3 regions of the Pseudarthrobacter sp. SL88 genome follow, and region 2 is predicted to be linked to each of the others. Evidence: riboswitches for the same ligand, from Rfam matches in the RefSeq annotation. Region 2 holds a riboswitch; each other region holds the start of a gene.
The links. A riboswitch is a leader RNA that binds a small molecule or an ion and turns the genes downstream of it on or off. The one in region 2 is predicted to bind S-adenosylmethionine.

Region 1: linked by a shared signal. The riboswitch ahead of OVA06_RS00350 (DUF1737 domain-containing protein) and the one ahead of OVA06_RS15265 (cobalamin-independent methionine synthase II family protein) in region 2 are both predicted to bind S-adenosylmethionine.
Region 3: linked by a shared signal. The riboswitch ahead of OVA06_RS17085 (LLM class flavin-dependent oxidoreductase) and the one ahead of OVA06_RS15265 (cobalamin-independent methionine synthase II family protein) in region 2 are both predicted to bind S-adenosylmethionine.

What each region holds. Positions count from the first base shown of each region.
Region 1 covers NZ_JAPPRD010000001.1:82,781-88,174, forward strand. Annotated here, with positions in the region: gene OVA06_RS00335 (glutamate--cysteine ligase 2) at 1-889, shown strand, start outside; gene OVA06_RS00340 (O-succinylhomoserine sulfhydrylase) at 990-2,198, opposite strand; gene OVA06_RS00345 (rhodanese-like domain-containing protein) at 2,199-2,609, opposite strand; gene OVA06_RS00350 (DUF1737 domain-containing protein) at 2,606-2,884, opposite strand; SAM riboswitch class IV at 2,898-3,012, opposite strand; gene opgC (OpgC domain-containing protein) at 3,252-5,394, shown strand, end outside.
Region 2 covers NZ_JAPPRD010000001.1:3,385,440-3,390,833, reverse strand. Annotated here, with positions in the region: gene OVA06_RS15275 (DUF3151 domain-containing protein) at 1-233, shown strand, start outside; gene OVA06_RS15270 (uracil-DNA glycosylase) at 368-1,000, opposite strand; gene OVA06_RS15265 (cobalamin-independent methionine synthase II family protein) at 1,218-2,426, opposite strand; SAM riboswitch class I at 2,438-2,542, opposite strand; gene OVA06_RS15260 (M14 family zinc carboxypeptidase) at 2,726-3,811, shown strand; gene OVA06_RS15255 (adenylosuccinate synthase) at 4,053-5,342, shown strand.
Region 3 covers NZ_JAPPRD010000001.1:3,765,751-3,771,144, reverse strand. Annotated here, with positions in the region: gene OVA06_RS17100 (MFS transporter) at 1-739, shown strand, start outside; gene OVA06_RS17095 (rhodanese-like domain-containing protein) at 736-1,116, opposite strand; gene OVA06_RS17090 (LLM class flavin-dependent oxidoreductase) at 1,157-2,410, opposite strand; SAM riboswitch class IV at 2,626-2,734, shown strand; gene OVA06_RS17085 (LLM class flavin-dependent oxidoreductase) at 2,770-3,864, shown strand; gene OVA06_RS17080 (NtaA/DmoA family FMN-dependent monooxygenase) at 3,876-5,303, shown strand; gene OVA06_RS17075 (ABC transporter substrate-binding protein) at 5,300-5,394, shown strand, end outside.

The DNA of each region.
Region 1 (5,394 bases), 3.3 Mb from region 2:
ATCCACCAGCCACACCACCCCTGACCCCCGGTACGCCCGGATGCTGGAGCGTTTCGGGCTCACCGCCCAGGAACAGCTGACCTGCGGCTTCCACGTCCACACCTACATCGAGTCACCGGATGAGGGCGTGGCGGTGCTGGACCGGATCAGGGACAAACTCGCGGTATTGACGGCGCTCAGTGCCAACTCGCCTTTCTGGAACGGGCTGCCCACCGGCTTCGAAAGCTACCGGACCCAGGCTTGGAACCGTTGGCCGACGTCCGGACCAGCGGCCGTCTACGGTACCTATCCTGCGTACCGCCGGGTGGTGACGCGGCTCCTGGACAGCGGCGTGATGCTGGACGAAGGCATGTTGTATTTTGACGCGAGGCTCTCGCGGAACCACCCCACGGTTGAGGTCCGGGTAGCGGACGTCTGCCTGCGCGCCGACGACGCCGCACTGATCGCCTGCCTGGTGCGGGCGCTGGTGGAGTCGGCCAGCAGGGAGTGGCGCGACGGCGTGGACTCGGCTCCGGTCCCCACGGTCCTGCTGCGGATGGCATCATGGCAGGCCAGCAACTCCGGGCTCACGGGCGAGCTGCTGGACTTTGGCAACTTCCGTCCGGCACGCGCCGCCGATGTGGTCCGGTCGCTGGTGGATTACCTCGCCCCGGTGCTGGACGAACACGGTGAGCTGACACTGGCCCGGCAAGGCGTGGAGGACGTCATTGCCCGCGGCACGGGCTCGGCTGAGCAGCGCCAGGTGCGGGAAAAGGCACTGGCAGGCCAGCCCGGGGACTTCGGCTTCGGTGCGGTGGTGAAGCACGCTGTCAACGTGACCATGCGGGATACCCTCAAGGTTTCGGAGGCGAATACGGCGCCTGAGTTGCTGCGGGTGCGGCAGTCCTAACCCGCTCTGCCGGAAAGCCTGCCCCCACTGGCATCAAGGCTGGGCACACCGCCGGCGACGCCATCCGTGTCCGGACCAGCGTCGCCGCCGCGGAAACAGGCTAGATCTGTTTGAGGGCCTGTTCCAGGTCGCCGATGAGGTCCTCGGCGTCCTCAAGCCCCACGGACAGGCGCACAACCCCGTCGGTCAGGCCAATCGCAGCCCTGCCCTCCGGACCCATGGCCCGGTGCGTGGTGGTGGCCGGGTGCGTGATGAGGGACTTGGAATCGCCCAGGTTGTTGGAGATGTCGATGACCCGCAGCGCGTCCAGGAGTGCGAAGGCGGCCTCCTTGCCGGAGCGGCCGCCCGACGGTGCCAGCTCAAGGGTGAGTACCGTGCCGCCGGCCTTCATCTGCTTGGCCGCGAGCCCGTACTGCGGGTGGGACTTCAGGAGCGGATACTTCACCCAGCTGACGGCGGGCTGCTGCTCCAACCATTCCGCGAGCCGCAGCGCCGTGGCCGAGGAGTGGTTGACGCGCAGTCCCATGGTCTCCAGGCCCTTGGTGAGCACCCAGGCGTTGAACGCGGACAGGGCGGGCCCGGTATGGCGCATCAGTTGCTTCACGGGACCGTCAATGAATTCCTTGGTACCCAGGATGGCCCCGCCCAGCACCCGGCCCTGGCCATCGATGTGTTTGGTGCCGGAGTACACAATCACGTCCGCCCCCAGCTGGCCGCAGCGCTGCAGCAGCGGAGTGGCGAAGACGTTGTCCACCACCACCGTGGCACCCGCCGCGTGCGCAAGTTCGCTGACCGCCGCGATGTCCACGATTTCCTGCATGGGATTGGAAGGAGACTCGAAGAAGACAGCGGTGGTGGGCTCTGACAGGGCGGACCGCCACTGGTCCAGGTCAGGGCCGTCGACGAAGACGGTCTCCACGCCCCACCGCGGCAGGATTTCGTTGAGGATCACGAAGCAGGAGCCGAACAGCGAGCGGGCAGCCACTACCCGGTCCCCGGCAGCCAGCAACGCGCCGAGGGCCGTGAAGACGGCGGACATGCCGGACGCCGTCGCAAAGCATGCCTCGGTGCCCTCCAGCAGGCGGAGGCGTTCCTGGAACGTGGCCACCGAGGGGTTGCCGTAGCGGGAGTAGACGAAGCGTTCGTCTTCGCCGGTGAAGGCGCGTTCGGCAGCGGCGGCGGACTCGTACACGAACCCGGAGTTGAGGAAAATCGCCTCGGACGTTTCCTGGAAGTTGGTGCGGTCCAGTCCGCCGCGGACGGCCTGGGTGTCAGGGCTCCAGCCGGCGGCATCTTCGTTGAAGGTCACTTAGTTCTTTCCGAGGTTGGTGGGCAGGCCGCGGTTCTTCCAGCCGTTGACGGTACGTTCGCCGTAACGGTCCGGTTCGCCTTCGAAGCCTTCCAGGACGTTGTAGGAGATGAAGCCCGCCCGGGTTGCCGCTGTGGCCGCCGCGATGGAGCGCTGCCCGGAGCGGCACAGGAACAGCAGTTCGGTGCCGCGGTTCTCCGGGCCCTGCTGCTCAAGGTCGGTTATGAATTCCGGGTTGGGAATGCCGCCCGGAAACGTCCACTGGATGAACAGGGGATCGTTGTCCGTGGCCTTGGTGTCCGGGATGCCAATGTGCGCCCATTCGCCCTCAGTGCGGACATCCACCAGGATGGCGCCCTGCTCCAGTTTGGCCCAGGCCTCCTGGGGTGTCAGGTCTCCTGCGTAGCTCATGCATGGCCCTCGCCGTCGAATTCGGGTTCTTCAGTGGCGGATTCCAGGTGGTCCACAGCGGTGGCAACGGCGGCGTCCGCGGAGGCGATGGCTGCCGGGAGCACCACGGCCTGGGCTACGATGACGCTGCTGCCGTTGAAGGTCACTGCCGGGCTGCCGTGCAGCACGTACCCTTCCGCCAGGGCAGCCGAGATCCGCTCGCAAAAGGCGCGGTCGTCCGGGCCGCTGATCAGGCGGTAGGACAATTTCTCTTCAGGGACAGGTGCGTCAGACATGACGGATCTCCTTCTCTCACGCTTGCAGCTCGAATCGGTCGATATGCCGAGTATTCACCTGAGGCACCCCGCCGTGGAAGGAGGGTTGCCGACCGGCCAGTCAGGGCTTGGCGCCGGTACTCATTACTCCCCAAAAACGTAACACCTGCCGCCGGGAGCCGCACCGCCGCCGTCGTCATCTTCCGTAACTGAACCGGAAACACAGGGTCACAGGCGTGCCGGGCGCTTTCCGGACAGCGCCCGACGGCGGCATTGCCGCAGGTGGGCGGGTTTTACGCTGCTTCCTGCATGCATTCCCGGCGGGCTTCGACCGATAAAGTACAGGTGGGGCCGCTGCCCCATCAGGTCTTCGGCACCGGGGGGTTCCATGAGCATGCGTACATCCGCGCGACGACGCACCAAACCTTCGGTCCAATCGTTCCGCGCGGGCGCGTCGAGGGTGTGGACATTCCTTGCCGTTGTGCTTCTGGCAGCGAGTGCCGTGGTGCTGTCCGCAGGCGCCGCCAGCGCCGCCGACCTTAACCCGGACGAGGGAAAACCCCTGCTGGGGGCGGTGCTGGAGTGGGGTGAAGATTCCGCTGCCGGTTTCGCCGAACGGCTTGGAGCATCTCCCGCCGCCTACGGCCACGACCTCGCCCTGCCGTACCGCCCCTCGGAGCAGAACAACCTCCGGGGCTTCCTGGAGCAGGCGTCACTCCAGGGTTCGCATGCGATGTTCACTGTGAAGCCCACTGTGCCGCTCGACCAGATTGATGAAGCTGCCGCAGCGTCCTTTGCCGGGGAAGTGCGGCGGCTGACATCGGGTTTCACCGGGCAGGTGCTGATCCGTTTTGCCCCGGACATGAATGCCAGCTGGGTGGAATGGGGCCAGCAGCCCGGTGCGTACCGCAACGCCTTCCGTGCCGTGTCCGCCGCCTTCAAGACGTCCGACGGCGGCCCGCTGATGGTGTGGGAGCCGTACCTTGGCAAGGACTATCCCTTCGCCCGGAGCCGGAATGCGCCCGCTCCCGGCAGCGGGGGCTTCGCTTTGCTGGACACCAACGATGACGGAACGTGGGACGGGGCGGACAGCGCCTACGAACCCTACTATCCCGGCGATGACGCCGTGGACTGGGTGGGCCTGACCGCTTTCCACGACGATACGGCCGGCGGGGCGGCGGTGAACACGGTGCCGCGGGCAGGCGAGCTCCAGGAGATGCTCACCGCCTCCGGCGGGGAAAACTTCTACAGGGACTATTCAGCCGGCCGCAGCAAGCCGTTCATGCTGCAGACCGCTGCCTTCTACAGCCCCGCAGCCGGCGGCGCCTCCGAGGTGGACGTCAAGGCCGGCTGGTTCGACCAGGTGGTGGGGGCCGCCACGTCCACCAACTTCCCGAAGACCGCCATGGTGGTGTGGGACGAAAGGACCAGCACCCGGGACACGGGTGTAGCGAGCATCAGCTGGTTGCTGACCGGCAACTCCACCGTAGCCGCGGCTGCCCACGCCCGGCTGAAGGATTCGTCAATGGTGACCGGACCCGTCACGGAGGTTGGCGCCGGCGGCAGCTATGAACGGGCCAACACACTGACGGGCGCCGCGGCCTGGACTGTGGGAGCGGCGCTGATCCTCCTGTTGGCGGCACTGTGGCAGATTCCCCGCAGGGTTAACGCCGCCACGGCATGGGGCTACGGCGACCCCTCCAAACGGGATTCCCGGGTGGACCTGCTCCGCGGCATGGCCATTGTCTTCGTGGTGGTCAACCACCTGGGCATGACATCGCTGTTCCAGCTGCTGACCCAGGAGGCAGTGGGCTTCGTCAGCGGCGCCGAACTGTTCGTGTTGTTCTCCGGGCTGGTGGTGGGCATGGTCTACGGGCCCCGCGTCCGCGAGGATTTTGGCACCGTGCTGGACCTGACATCCCGCCGCGCCGGCAAGCTGTACCTGACGGCGCTGGTGGTCCTGGTTGGCGTCTTCCTGGTGTCCTTGCTTCCCATTTTCCGGACCGAGGCCCTCACCACCTTCGTGGACCAGGGGACCGGAGGGGCCGGGCACCAGGGGGCCGGCCGTACCTACGACCTCTATGCGGGGATGGAATCCCTCTTCCAGTTCCCGGTGCCGCCGCAGGTGCTGCCTGCCGTCCTCCTGCTGCAGTTCGGCCCCTGGCAGTTCAACGTCATGGGCCTGTACGTGGTGCTGCTGCTGGTCAGCCCGCTGGTCCTCGCCGCGCTCAGCCGTGGGAAGGCCGTCTGGGTGCTGGCCGCAACGCTTGGGCTCTACGCCGTCGGCTCCATCACACGCTTCCGGCTCTTGCCGTCGCAGTTCGAGGATTCGTTCCCTCTGCTTGTCTGGCAGGTGCTGTTCGTCATCGGCCTCGTGGCCGGCTACCACCGGCGGACCATTGTGGCGTGGCTGTCTGCCAGGACCTGGCTGGTAGTGGCATGCACCGCCGTCGCACTGCTGTTCGCGTTCCTGTCCTGGGGCAACCCCTACCTGGCCAACGGCTTCGACGTCCGCCTCGCCCTTATTCCGG
Region 2 (5,394 bases):
ACGCCTACGCGCGCGTTGGCTACCACCGCGGGCTGGACTCGTTGCGCCGCAACGGCTGGCGCGGCGTGGGCCCCATCCCGTGGGAGCACGAGCCCAACCGCGGTTTCCTGCGTGCGCTCTACTCGCTGGGACGGGCCTCTTCGGCCATCGGTGAAGCTGACGAACCCGAGCGGATCGAAAAGTTCCTCAACGATTCCGACCCCGGGGCCAAGGCCGCGATCGAGGGCAAGTAGGTCCCCGCCGCCTCCCTGGCTTCGCTTTGCTCAGCCAGGGAACCCTAGGCGGCGGAGGCCCCTTCATATGACGACGGCGGGCGGTCACCTTTCTTTGGGAAAGGTGACCGCCCGCCGTCGTACTCCTTAGGGGATCAGACCGCCTTCTGCAGCCCCGTACGGGCCATGGCGTCCGCGTAGGCCACGCGCATGTCCTGGAGGTACTCTTCCTGGCGCGCAGGGGAACCGGCGAAGGCGCGGCCGCTGAGGGAGCGTACCTTGTAGGTCTTCAGGCCGCGGCGCCACAGCAGCGGGACCTCGGTCTTGAGGAGCGCGTTGGCCAGGCGGTTGGCTTCGGTGCCGTGCGCCACGATGACTGATGCGCGCGGGACAAGGGCGAGGAACTTGAGCAGCGGCTTGAGGCCGGCCTGGATCTGGTCCGGGGTGAACTTGCCGTTCGGTTCGCCCGGGACGTGCCAGGGGTGGACGTTCCACGGCATGACATACTCGGGCCGCAGCCCCAGCTTCCACTGGATGCCGAGCATGCGGGTGGCAGCGTCCTGGTCTCCGGCAGTGATGAAGCCGGAGCCGTCCGCCTCGCCGATGTTGGAGAACAGGCTGATGATCCGGCATTCGTCGACGTCGTGAATGGGGTCGACGTAAGGCACCACCGTGCCCGGCCTGGTGTCTTGCAGGGAATCGCACAGCTCGTTGACGGCGGCAACGCTGGGCTCGTAGCGGCGGTTCAGGAGCTGTTCGTGGAGGGATTCTGGTGCAAGGGCGGTCATATGGTGCTGGGTCTCCTGCGGGGATTGGCGGTGCTTCCGCCTGCGGACGAGGGCGCGTGAAGGCGCAACTCGACATCGGCGGTGTGTTGGGGTGGGCCGGTCAACCCGGCCTTCCCCAGTTTAGCAAGCCGCGGGAAGCGAAACGCCGGTAGCGCGTATTCCGGTGACCGGATGCACAGCCGGGGTTTCGTCCTTCCCGTGATTCCACGGCGGCGGGCTACCAGAGCCGTTTCGTGGCCCGGCGTGCACCTTCGCCCAGAGCTTCCAGTTTCGCGTAGGCGATCTGCGGGTGGACGCGCCCGCCCAGGCCGCAGTCGGTGGAGGCGATGACATTTTCCCGGCCGACTACGTCGGCGAATCGCACAATCCTGTCCGCCACCAGGTCCGGGTGCTCCACCACATTGGTGGCGTGGGAGACGACGCCCGGAATGATCAGCTTGCCATCGGGGAGTTTCGTGTCTTCCCAGACCCGCCATTCATGTTCGTGGCGGACGTTTGCCGCCTCGAAGGAGTAGGCGCCGGCGTTGACCTGCAGGACGGAACCGAGGATGTCTGCGAAGGGGATGTCAGTGGTGTGCGGGCCGTGCCAGGAGCCCCAGCACACGTGCAGCCGGATCTGTTCCTGCGGGAGGTCCCGCAGCGCCCAGTTGGTGGCCTCCACGCGCAGCTGGATGAACTTCAGGTAGTCCTCCAGCGCCGGTTCGGGGTTGATCTGGTCCCAGCTTTCGGCAAGGGACGGGTCATCGAGCTGGACGGTCAGGCCGGCGTCGATAATGGCCTTGTATTCCTCACGCATGGCGTCGGCACAGGCGTAGACGAGTTCCTCGTCCGTTTTGTAATACTCGTTTGCCACCCGGGCGCATGAGCCGGGGGAGAGAGACGCTACGAAGCCATCCGTCAGCCCTGCGGCGGCCAAGCCCGTCTTGAGGTTGTTGGCATCCGAGGCCACCAGGTCCTGCCCGGTGTAAGTGAGGGGGCCTGCGATCTTTGGCTGGGTGACGCTCTTGCGGTGGGCCAGGATTCCCGACGACGGGTCGTTGTAGGCCTCGCTGAACTGCTGGCGGTCCCGCCGGTCGGGGAATGATGTGAGGACGACGTTTCCGGGCGACGATCGCCGGACCTCGGAGTCTGCCCAGCGGTCCACGTCGGTCGGCTCCAGTCCGCCGAGCCGGGCGAAGGAGTAGTTCCACCACGCCCCGTAGTCAACAGAGTTGGCCATGGTGTGCCCGTATTCACCGTCGTTGGGAATGTCGATGCCGAGGTCCTTCTGGCGCTGGACGACGTCAACCACGGAGGCTTCGAGGAGTTCCAGGAATTCGGGCGTAATTCCGTCGGCTTCCTTGGCGGCGTTCGCAGCAATGAGTTCAGGCGTCCTCGGCAATGAGCCTGCGTGGGTGGCGCGGATGTGGTCAGTGTTCTGGGGCACGGTGGAGTTCCTTTCCATCGGTCCTGGCAGTAGCACCTTCGGGGCAGGGGGACTCCCTGCTGTACGGGTTGCTGCGGCGTCACTGAGCCAGGTCTCTCAGCCGCTCCGGATGGGTCAGTTCCACTCAAGCCCACCGGCCGGAAGCGGGGCAAATCGGTTTCACGATGTGGCGTGGCTGCTACTGGGAGAGCGCAGTCATAGGCTTACCAGGATTCGTTGAGTCCATTGACAGGTTTCAATCAGCTTGGTTGGCTGTTGTCACAGCCCGCAATGGGGGACATGGCGGCTGGACGCACTCAATGCACTCGAAAGAGGTAACGCACGTGAAGAAATCCCTGGCTACTTTTAGGACCCTTGCCGTTTCAGGGGCCCTTGCACTGGCGGTTGTCGCCGCTCCTGCTCCAGCCATCGCTGTGGGGGAGGGGCCCAACTACGGAGGCAACGGCCAGATCACCACGTCGAAGCTGGCCACCTATGACCAGATGGTTTCTTTCCTGAAGGACCAGGACGCCAAGCAGCCTGCCATGGAACTGGAGGTCATCGGCAAAACGGTGAAGGGCCGCGACATTCACCTGGTCAAGTACATCTCGGACCCGGCCAAGCCCACCATCCTCTACTTGACCCAGCAGCACGGCAACGAACAGCTCACTACCGAGGGAGCCATGGAGTTCGTCAAGCACCTCGGCACCGGAAAATCGGCGGACATCCTCAAAGGCGTCAACATCCTGGTGGTTCCGATGCTCAACGCGGACGGCGCCATGGGTGACGTCAACTTCTCCCTGGAGGACTACATCGCCAAGGGTGACCGCAACATGACCCGCTTCAACGCCGAGGGCGTGGACCTGAACCGGGACCACGTGGCCAAGATCCAGCCGGAAACCCAGGCCCTGCACAACAACGTGATGCGCAAATACCGGGTCGACTACATGATCGACCTGCACCACCAGGGCACCCGGGCAGAGAGGGACGGCAAACTGGTGTCCGGCTCCATCCTGTACCCCACCACCCCCAACGCCGATCCCGCCGTCGTCGAACGGTCCAAGCAGCTCGGCGCCGTGGTCTTCGACAATGTTGACTCCACCGGATGGGGCCACCTTGGCAAGTACCAGGGCGGCAGCGCCGAGACCATCAGCCGCAACGGCATCTCAGTGGAATACGGCATCGCCACCCTGCTCTTCGAGATGCGCGGCATGTCGGACCATTACCTCGACGGCTACGCGCTGGGACAGCGCAGCAACGGCTACCTGATCAAGCAGACGGTTACCACGCTGACGTCAACCGCCGCCGCCATCGCGGACGGTTCAATTGCCGACGCCGACACCTCCTTCTGGGACACCCTCGCCGAGCAGACCTCCCGCCCGGCGGGCGAGGCCGACGACGAATAACCGCCGCAGGACAGGACGTCCCGGTTCTTTACCGCGCGTAAAGAACCGGGACGTCCCAGCGAGTGGACAAAGTGCACTATCGGCTAAACTTGGGTGGTAAGGGCCCCGGGGCCAACGCGTTCGCCAATCCGCCTGCGGAACGGCGGAAGCCGGTCCACTCGGGGCATTCTCATGAACGGCGCTGAACCAGGACCGCCACGCTGTGGCGCCCGGCCGGCCCGAACGAATGGGGGAGGATCCCATGCCAGCAATTGTGATCGTAGGAGCCCAGTGGGGCGACGAAGGAAAAGGCAAGGCCACCGACCTGCTGGGCGGCCGTGTTGACTACGTCGTCAAGCCCAACGGCGGCAACAACGCCGGGCACACCGTCGTCGTAGGCGGTGAAAAGTACGAACTCAAGCTGCTTCCGGCAGGCATTCTCAGCCCCAACGCCGTCCCCATCATTGGCAACGGCTGCGTGGTCAACCTTGAGGCCCTCTTCCAGGAGATCGAAGGCCTGCAGGCACGCGGTGCCGATACGTCCAAGCTGCGCGTTTCCGCAAACGCCCACCTCGTGGCGCCCTACCACCAGGTCCTGGACAAAGTCACTGAACGCTTCCTCGGCAAGCGCGCCATCGGCACCACCGGGCGCGGCATCGGCCCGGCCTACATGGACAAGGTGGCCCGCCTGGGCATCCGCGTCCAGGACGTCTTCGACGAGTCCATCCTTCGCCAGAAGGTGGAGGGCTCGCTGCACCAGAAGAACGAGGTCCTGGTCAAGATCTACAACCGCCGCAGCGTTGTGGTCGATGAGATCGTGGAGTACTTCCTGTCCTTCGCCGAGCGGCTCCGCCCGCTGGTCATCGACAGCACCCTGGTGCTGAACACTGCCCTGGACGAGGGCAAGGTAGTGCTCATGGAAGGCGGCCAGGCAACGTTCCTCGACGTCGACCACGGCACGTACCCGTTCGTCACCTCCTCCAACCCCACCGCGGGCGGCGCATCCGTGGGCTCGGGCATCGGCCCCACCCGAATCTCCCGCTCAATCGGCATCATCAAGGCCTACACCACCCGCGTGGGTGCAGGCCCGTTCCCCACCGAACTGTTTGATGAGATGGGCGTTTACCTGCAGAAGACCGGCGGCGAGTTCGGCGTCAACACGGGGCGCCCCCGCCGTTGCGGCTGGTACGACGCCGTTCTTGCCCGCCACGCGTCCCGCGTCAACGGTTTCACGGACTACTTCGTCACCAAACTGGACGTGCTCACCGGCATCGAACAGATCCCGGTGTGCGTGGCCTACGACGTTGACGGCGTCCGGCACGACGAGATGCCGATGACGCAGACCGAGTTCCACCACGCCAAGCCCATCTTCGAGTACTTCGACGGCTGGACCGAGGACATCACGGGCGCCCGCACCCTGGCAGACCTGCCGGAGAATGCGCGCAATTACGTCCTCGCGCTGGAGAAGCTGTCCGGGACGCGTTTCTCCGCCATTGGCGTGGGACCGGACCGGGACCAGACCATCGTGGTGAACGACCTCATCAACGACTGACGTTTCAAAGGGAATTATGACGGCGGCGGGCCACCTTTACGGGTGGGCCGCC
Region 3 (5,394 bases), 380 kb from region 2:
CGTCGGAGCGGCCATGGCGGCAGTGACCTCGCTGTACTTCCTGTCCGGAACGGGCCTGCCGCCGCTGGCCGCCGCAGCGATCCTGGCACCGCAGGCCGCCGGAATGCTGCTGGCCTCCAGCCTCAGCTGGAGGTTCGTTGGCCGGTACGGCCGGACCGGAATAGTGGCTGCCATCGCCGCGGCGTTGGCCTGCCTCCCGGCAAAGGACTGGGCGGTCCAGGGGTTCGACGCCGGTGCTGCCGCAGCCATTGTCGCAGGGGTGGGCCTCCTGCAGGGCGTGGCCACAGGGCTTGTGGTGGCGCCCAACCAAGCACTCACGCTGGCCCATGCGCCGCAAGGGGCAGCGGGGGTGGCTGCGGGGTTCTACCAGCTTAGCCAGCGCTTCTCCGCGGCACTCTGCTCCGCCGCGGCCGCGGGCATGTTCCTCGGCGAGGGTGCCTCCGGCGGCAATGCCCGGGAAGCCTTCCACCAGGGCATCGTGCTGTGCTGCGCGTTGCTGGCCGCCGCCCTGCTGGCCGGAACGGCGGACGCCGTGCGGATCGCTGTTTCCGCACGAAAGGCGAGGGCCGCCGTGGCACGGTCCGGAAAGGAAAGTACGACGGCGGCCCTCGCCCCGGTGCCTGCTGCGTCGGTGTCCGGCGCGCCAGGTGCCCGGCCGGCGGCGCCGGTCGCGGCAGGGGCCGGTGTCCGGCGAGCCGGTTCCCCGGCCCGGGGAGCCGGGGAACGGACGGACGCTTAGTTGCCGGCGGCGTCGACGGGACCGGTGGCGGGCACACCGGCGTCACGCAGGGCGGGGAAACCGCCGTCGACGTGCACCGCGTTGGCGTAACCGAGCAGCTCAAGCTTCCGTGCAACCGGGCCGGAGCCGTTCACGGATCCGCAGAACACCACGATGTTCTGGTCCGTGCCTTCAACCTGCGCCAGGCGTTCCTCCGACTGGGGGCCGAAATCTTCCTCCACACGCCCGCGGTCCACCACCAGCGCTCCGGGGATTGCGCCGGTGCTGTTGCGTCCGGCATCGCTGCGGACGTCAACCAGCAGTGCACCGCCGGCAATCAGTTGGGCGGCTTCTGCGGCCGTGACGAGTTGCGTGTCTGTTTCGGTTTCAGTGGTCATGGTTCTTCCTTCTCTTGTGCGGATGGTGATGGGACAAACTTCAGGACAGTCCCCACTCGGCGGCCAGCAGCTCGTAGGAGCGCACGCGGTGGTTGTGGCTGTGGGCAATGGTGGTAATCAGCAGCTCCCGGGCGCCGGTGGCGTGCTGGAGGGCGCGCAGCTGGTCGGCCACCTGCGCCGGGCCGCCCACGAACCGTGTCTCCACCCGGTCCCGGACAAGATCCGGTGCGCCCGTTCCGGGTGCGGCTGCCTGTGCATCCAGGCGGCCGCCGTCACGGGGTGCAGGGTAGGGGATGGCCCCGTGGCCGGTGCGGATGCTGTGCACCCACGCGGCATAGCCGGCACCAAGGGCGCGGGCGGACGTCCCGTCGTCGGCCACCAGGACGTCCGCGGAGACGGTGACGTATGGCTCCGCCAGCGCGGCCGAGGGCTTGAAATGGGCCCGGTATTCGGCCACCGAGTCCAGCACGGTAGCAGGGGAGACGTGGTAGTTCGCCCCGAACGGCAGGCCGAGTTTCCCGGCCAGGCGGGCGCTGGGGCCGGCGGTTGAACCATGGATCCAGAACTGGGGCGCGGTGCCCCGTGCCGGAGTTACTGTGATCTCCTCGCCATGCCGGGTCCGGTAGCCCCCGGTGAAGAACCCGATCACGTCCTGGACGTCGCTTTCGAAGTTGTCCGCGTCGCCGGGTTCGCGGCCCAGGAGTTCGGCCTGGAGGCGGAATTTCCGCGGGAGGACGGAGTTGAAGAGCCGCCGGGCGGCCGGGACCAGGAGCCCGTCCACCACCCGGGTTCCCTCGTCCGGCTCCGCCGCAGCGACCGCGCCGCCCGGGCCTGCGGCGTGCACGGCGCCGTCCGCATGCGTACCACCCGCAGCGGAGCCGTCGACGGCGGCGGGCTCCGGCGTCGTCCGTCCAGCATCCGTTGAATCCGCGGCCGGCGTGCTGGGCTGCCCCGACCGTCCGAACCCCAGGTCCAGCCGGTCCGGGTACACGGCCGCGAGGGTGCCGATGTTCTCCGCCACCTGCAGCGGCCGGTAGTTGCCCAGGATGGTGGCTGCGGTGCCCACCCGGATGGTCCGGGTGGCCGCGGCAACCAGGGCGGACAGCACGTGCGGGGCGGAACCTGCGACGCCGGGGTTCAGGTGGTGCTCGGCCAGCCAGAAGCGGTGGTAGCCAAGGTCCTCGGCGGCTACAGCAAGGTCAATGCTGTTGTGCAGCGCGTCGCCGGCCGACTGCCCGGCAGGGACTGGACTGAGATCGAGTACTGACAGGGGGACGCGGGAAGCGGTAGGCATGGCATGACCCTACGAGCCGGCCCACCCTGTCCCAAGCGGCCCTGTCACCGGGCTCAACCGGGGGAAACAGGCCGTCACGGAGCCCGTTTCCGGTGGTGGGCGGAAGGGTAAAGATGACGCCAAAAGCCGCTGTTTGACGCGGGATTTCCTGCGTTGACGCCGCGCGACAACCGCGTTTGTCAACGCATTGGACCGGCTCCTACATTCAAGCCATAGGTCAAGAGTCAGCACGCCAAGGACCGGCTGGTGCTGCGGCAACCCTCAGGCATTTTGTGGCGGGGTGCTCCGGAAACAGACCTGGCCGCACCGCGGCAAGTGAATGTCGTCCCGGCCGCGCTGCGGCCCTGAAGAAGGAAACCATGGCTTCAACACCGGTACCTGAACTGCGCTCCAAAATCGTGGCGCTCGAGCTCGACGGCGACGGCGCCCACCCGGCCGCGTGGCGCCGCGCGTCCCACCTTCCTGGTGCCCTGCTTGGCGGCGGCCGGATCCGGGAAACCGCCCAGGCCGCGGATATCGCAGGCTTCCACCTGGCCACTTTCCGCGATTCCCGCGTCCTGGATGCGGGCAGCACCGGCATCGCCGGCCGGATCGACGCCGTGCAGCGTGCGGCCTTCGCGGCCCCGCTGACCCGGTCCCTCGGACTGGTCCCCGAGGCGGGAACGCTGTTCACCGAGCCGTTCCATGTGGCCACGCAGCTGGCCAGCCTGGACTATTCCTCCCACGGCCGGGCAGGCTGGCTGGTCAGCGCCGCCAACGAACCCGCCGAGGCACGGTCCGTGGGCCGCCAGGCACTCGCCGAAGCCGATGTCCTGGCCGAGGCAGCAGACGTGGTGGAGGCCGGCCGCCGGCTCTGGGATTCTTGGGAAGACGGCGCTGTCATCCGGGACGCAGCCACCGGCCGCTACCTGGACCGGGACAAGCTCCACTACGCCGACTTCGACGGTGACAGATTCTCCGTGAAGGGCCCGTCCATCATCCCCCGCCCGCTGCAGGGCCAGCTGGTGGTTTTCGCACCGGCGGACCTGATCCCTGCCGTCGAAGCCGACGTGGCGCTCGCCGCCGCCGCTTCGGTGGACGGACTGGCGGCCGCGGCAACGGCGTCGGCAGCGGCCGGAACCCCGCGCACCCTGGTGGAGCTCGACGTCGTCCTCGACTCCCGCGGCCAGTCCGCGGCGGAGCGCCTCGCGGAGCTTGATGCGTACGAACCCTGGCGGCGCGGCGCCCGGTACGCCGGCAGTGCGGCAGGGCTCGTCGAGCTGCTGGTTGAACTGTTCCGCGCAGCAGACGGGGTCCGGCTCCACCCCGCCGTCCTGGACATCGACGTGCCCGAGCTGGCCGCACAGGTCCTGCCGGAACTGCACCGCGCCGGTGTGGCCGCGCCGCGCACCGGAACCACCCTGCGCGAATCCTTCGGCCTTCCCCGCCCCGCCAACCGCTACGCCGCGGCCTGAAAGAGAGCATCATGAGCACGCACCACCGCACCGCCGGCAACGGCCAGATCCAGTTCGGCGTCTTCTTCCAGGGCGTCAACCACACCACCGTCTGGAAGACCCCGGAGAGTGGATCCCAAACCGACTTTGAGTCCTTCCGCCGGGTGGCCCAGACGGCGGAGCGCGGCCTCTTCACCGCGTTCTTCCTCGGCGAGGGACTGCGCCTGCGTGAGCACCTGGGACGCATCCACGACCTCGACGTCGCCGGCCGCCCCGATGCCCAGACAGCCCTCGCGGCCCTGGCCGCCGTCACCACCAACATCGGCCTGGTAGCCACCCAGAACACCACCTATAACGACCCCGCAGACCTGGCGCACCGCCTGGCCAGCCTGGACCTGCTCTCCGGCGGGCGGGCGGCCTGGAACATCGTCACCACGGACAACGCCTGGACCGGTGCCAACTTCCGGCGCGGCGGGTTCCTCAAGCACGAGGACCGCTACATCCGGGCCGAGGCCTTCGTCCAGACGGCCAAAGCGATCTGGGATTCCTGGGCCGACGGCGCAATCGCCGGGTCCCGGGACGCCGGGCGCTGGCTCGAAGAAGGCAGCATCACTCCGGTCCGGCGCACGGACGCAAGTTTCGACGTCGAGATCACCGGCCGCCTGCCGCGCTCCTCGCAGCACCACCCGGTCCTGTTCCAGGCCGGCGACTCTCCGGACGGGCGGGACTTCGCCGTCCGGAACGCCGACGTGATCTTCTCCCGGCATGCCGAGCTTGAAGATGCCAAGAGGTTCCGCGAGGACATCGTGGCGCGCACCCTCAAGGCCGGCCGCCCGGCCGACGACGTGAAGATCTTCCCCGGCCAGGAGTTCATCCTCGGCGCCACTGAGGCCGAGGCCGAGGAGAAGCACCAATGGGTCCGCGAACAGCAGGTTGGCCCGGAGACCGCCATCGCGTACCTGGAGCAGTTCTGGGGCCGGACCCTCACCGAGTACGACCCCGACGGGCCCCTTCCCGAAACGGACCCCATTGTGGACGTCACCAACCCCACCCGCGGCAACGCCTTCCACGGTGCAAGCGCCAAGGAACTCGCAGCCCAGTGGCGCGCCGAGGCCAAGGAGAAGGGCCAGTCCATCCGCCAGTTCGTCGCCGCACGGTCCCGGCTCAACGGCCGCGGCCTGGTGGGTTCCTACGACGGCATCGCCGACAAGCTCGCCGAATACGCCCACACCGGAGCTGTGGACGGCTTCAACATCACTCCCTGGATCGTTCCCGGCGGGCTGGACGACATTGTCAACGAACTGGTCCCGCGCCTGCAGGACCGCGGCGTGTACCGCACCGGATACGAAGGCACCAACCTCCGCGAAAACCTGGGCCTCCGCGCCCCACTGACCCGCCGCGCATCCCTGAACTCCGGCCGTAACGGCGCCGGCCTGACCGAAAGCGAAAACGTCGCATGACCCGCTCCAACCAGCCCCGCACCCTGCCCGCCGGACCCATTCGCCGGCCCGCCGCCGTCGTCGGCCTCCTTGGAACCGCAGCGCTGCTGCT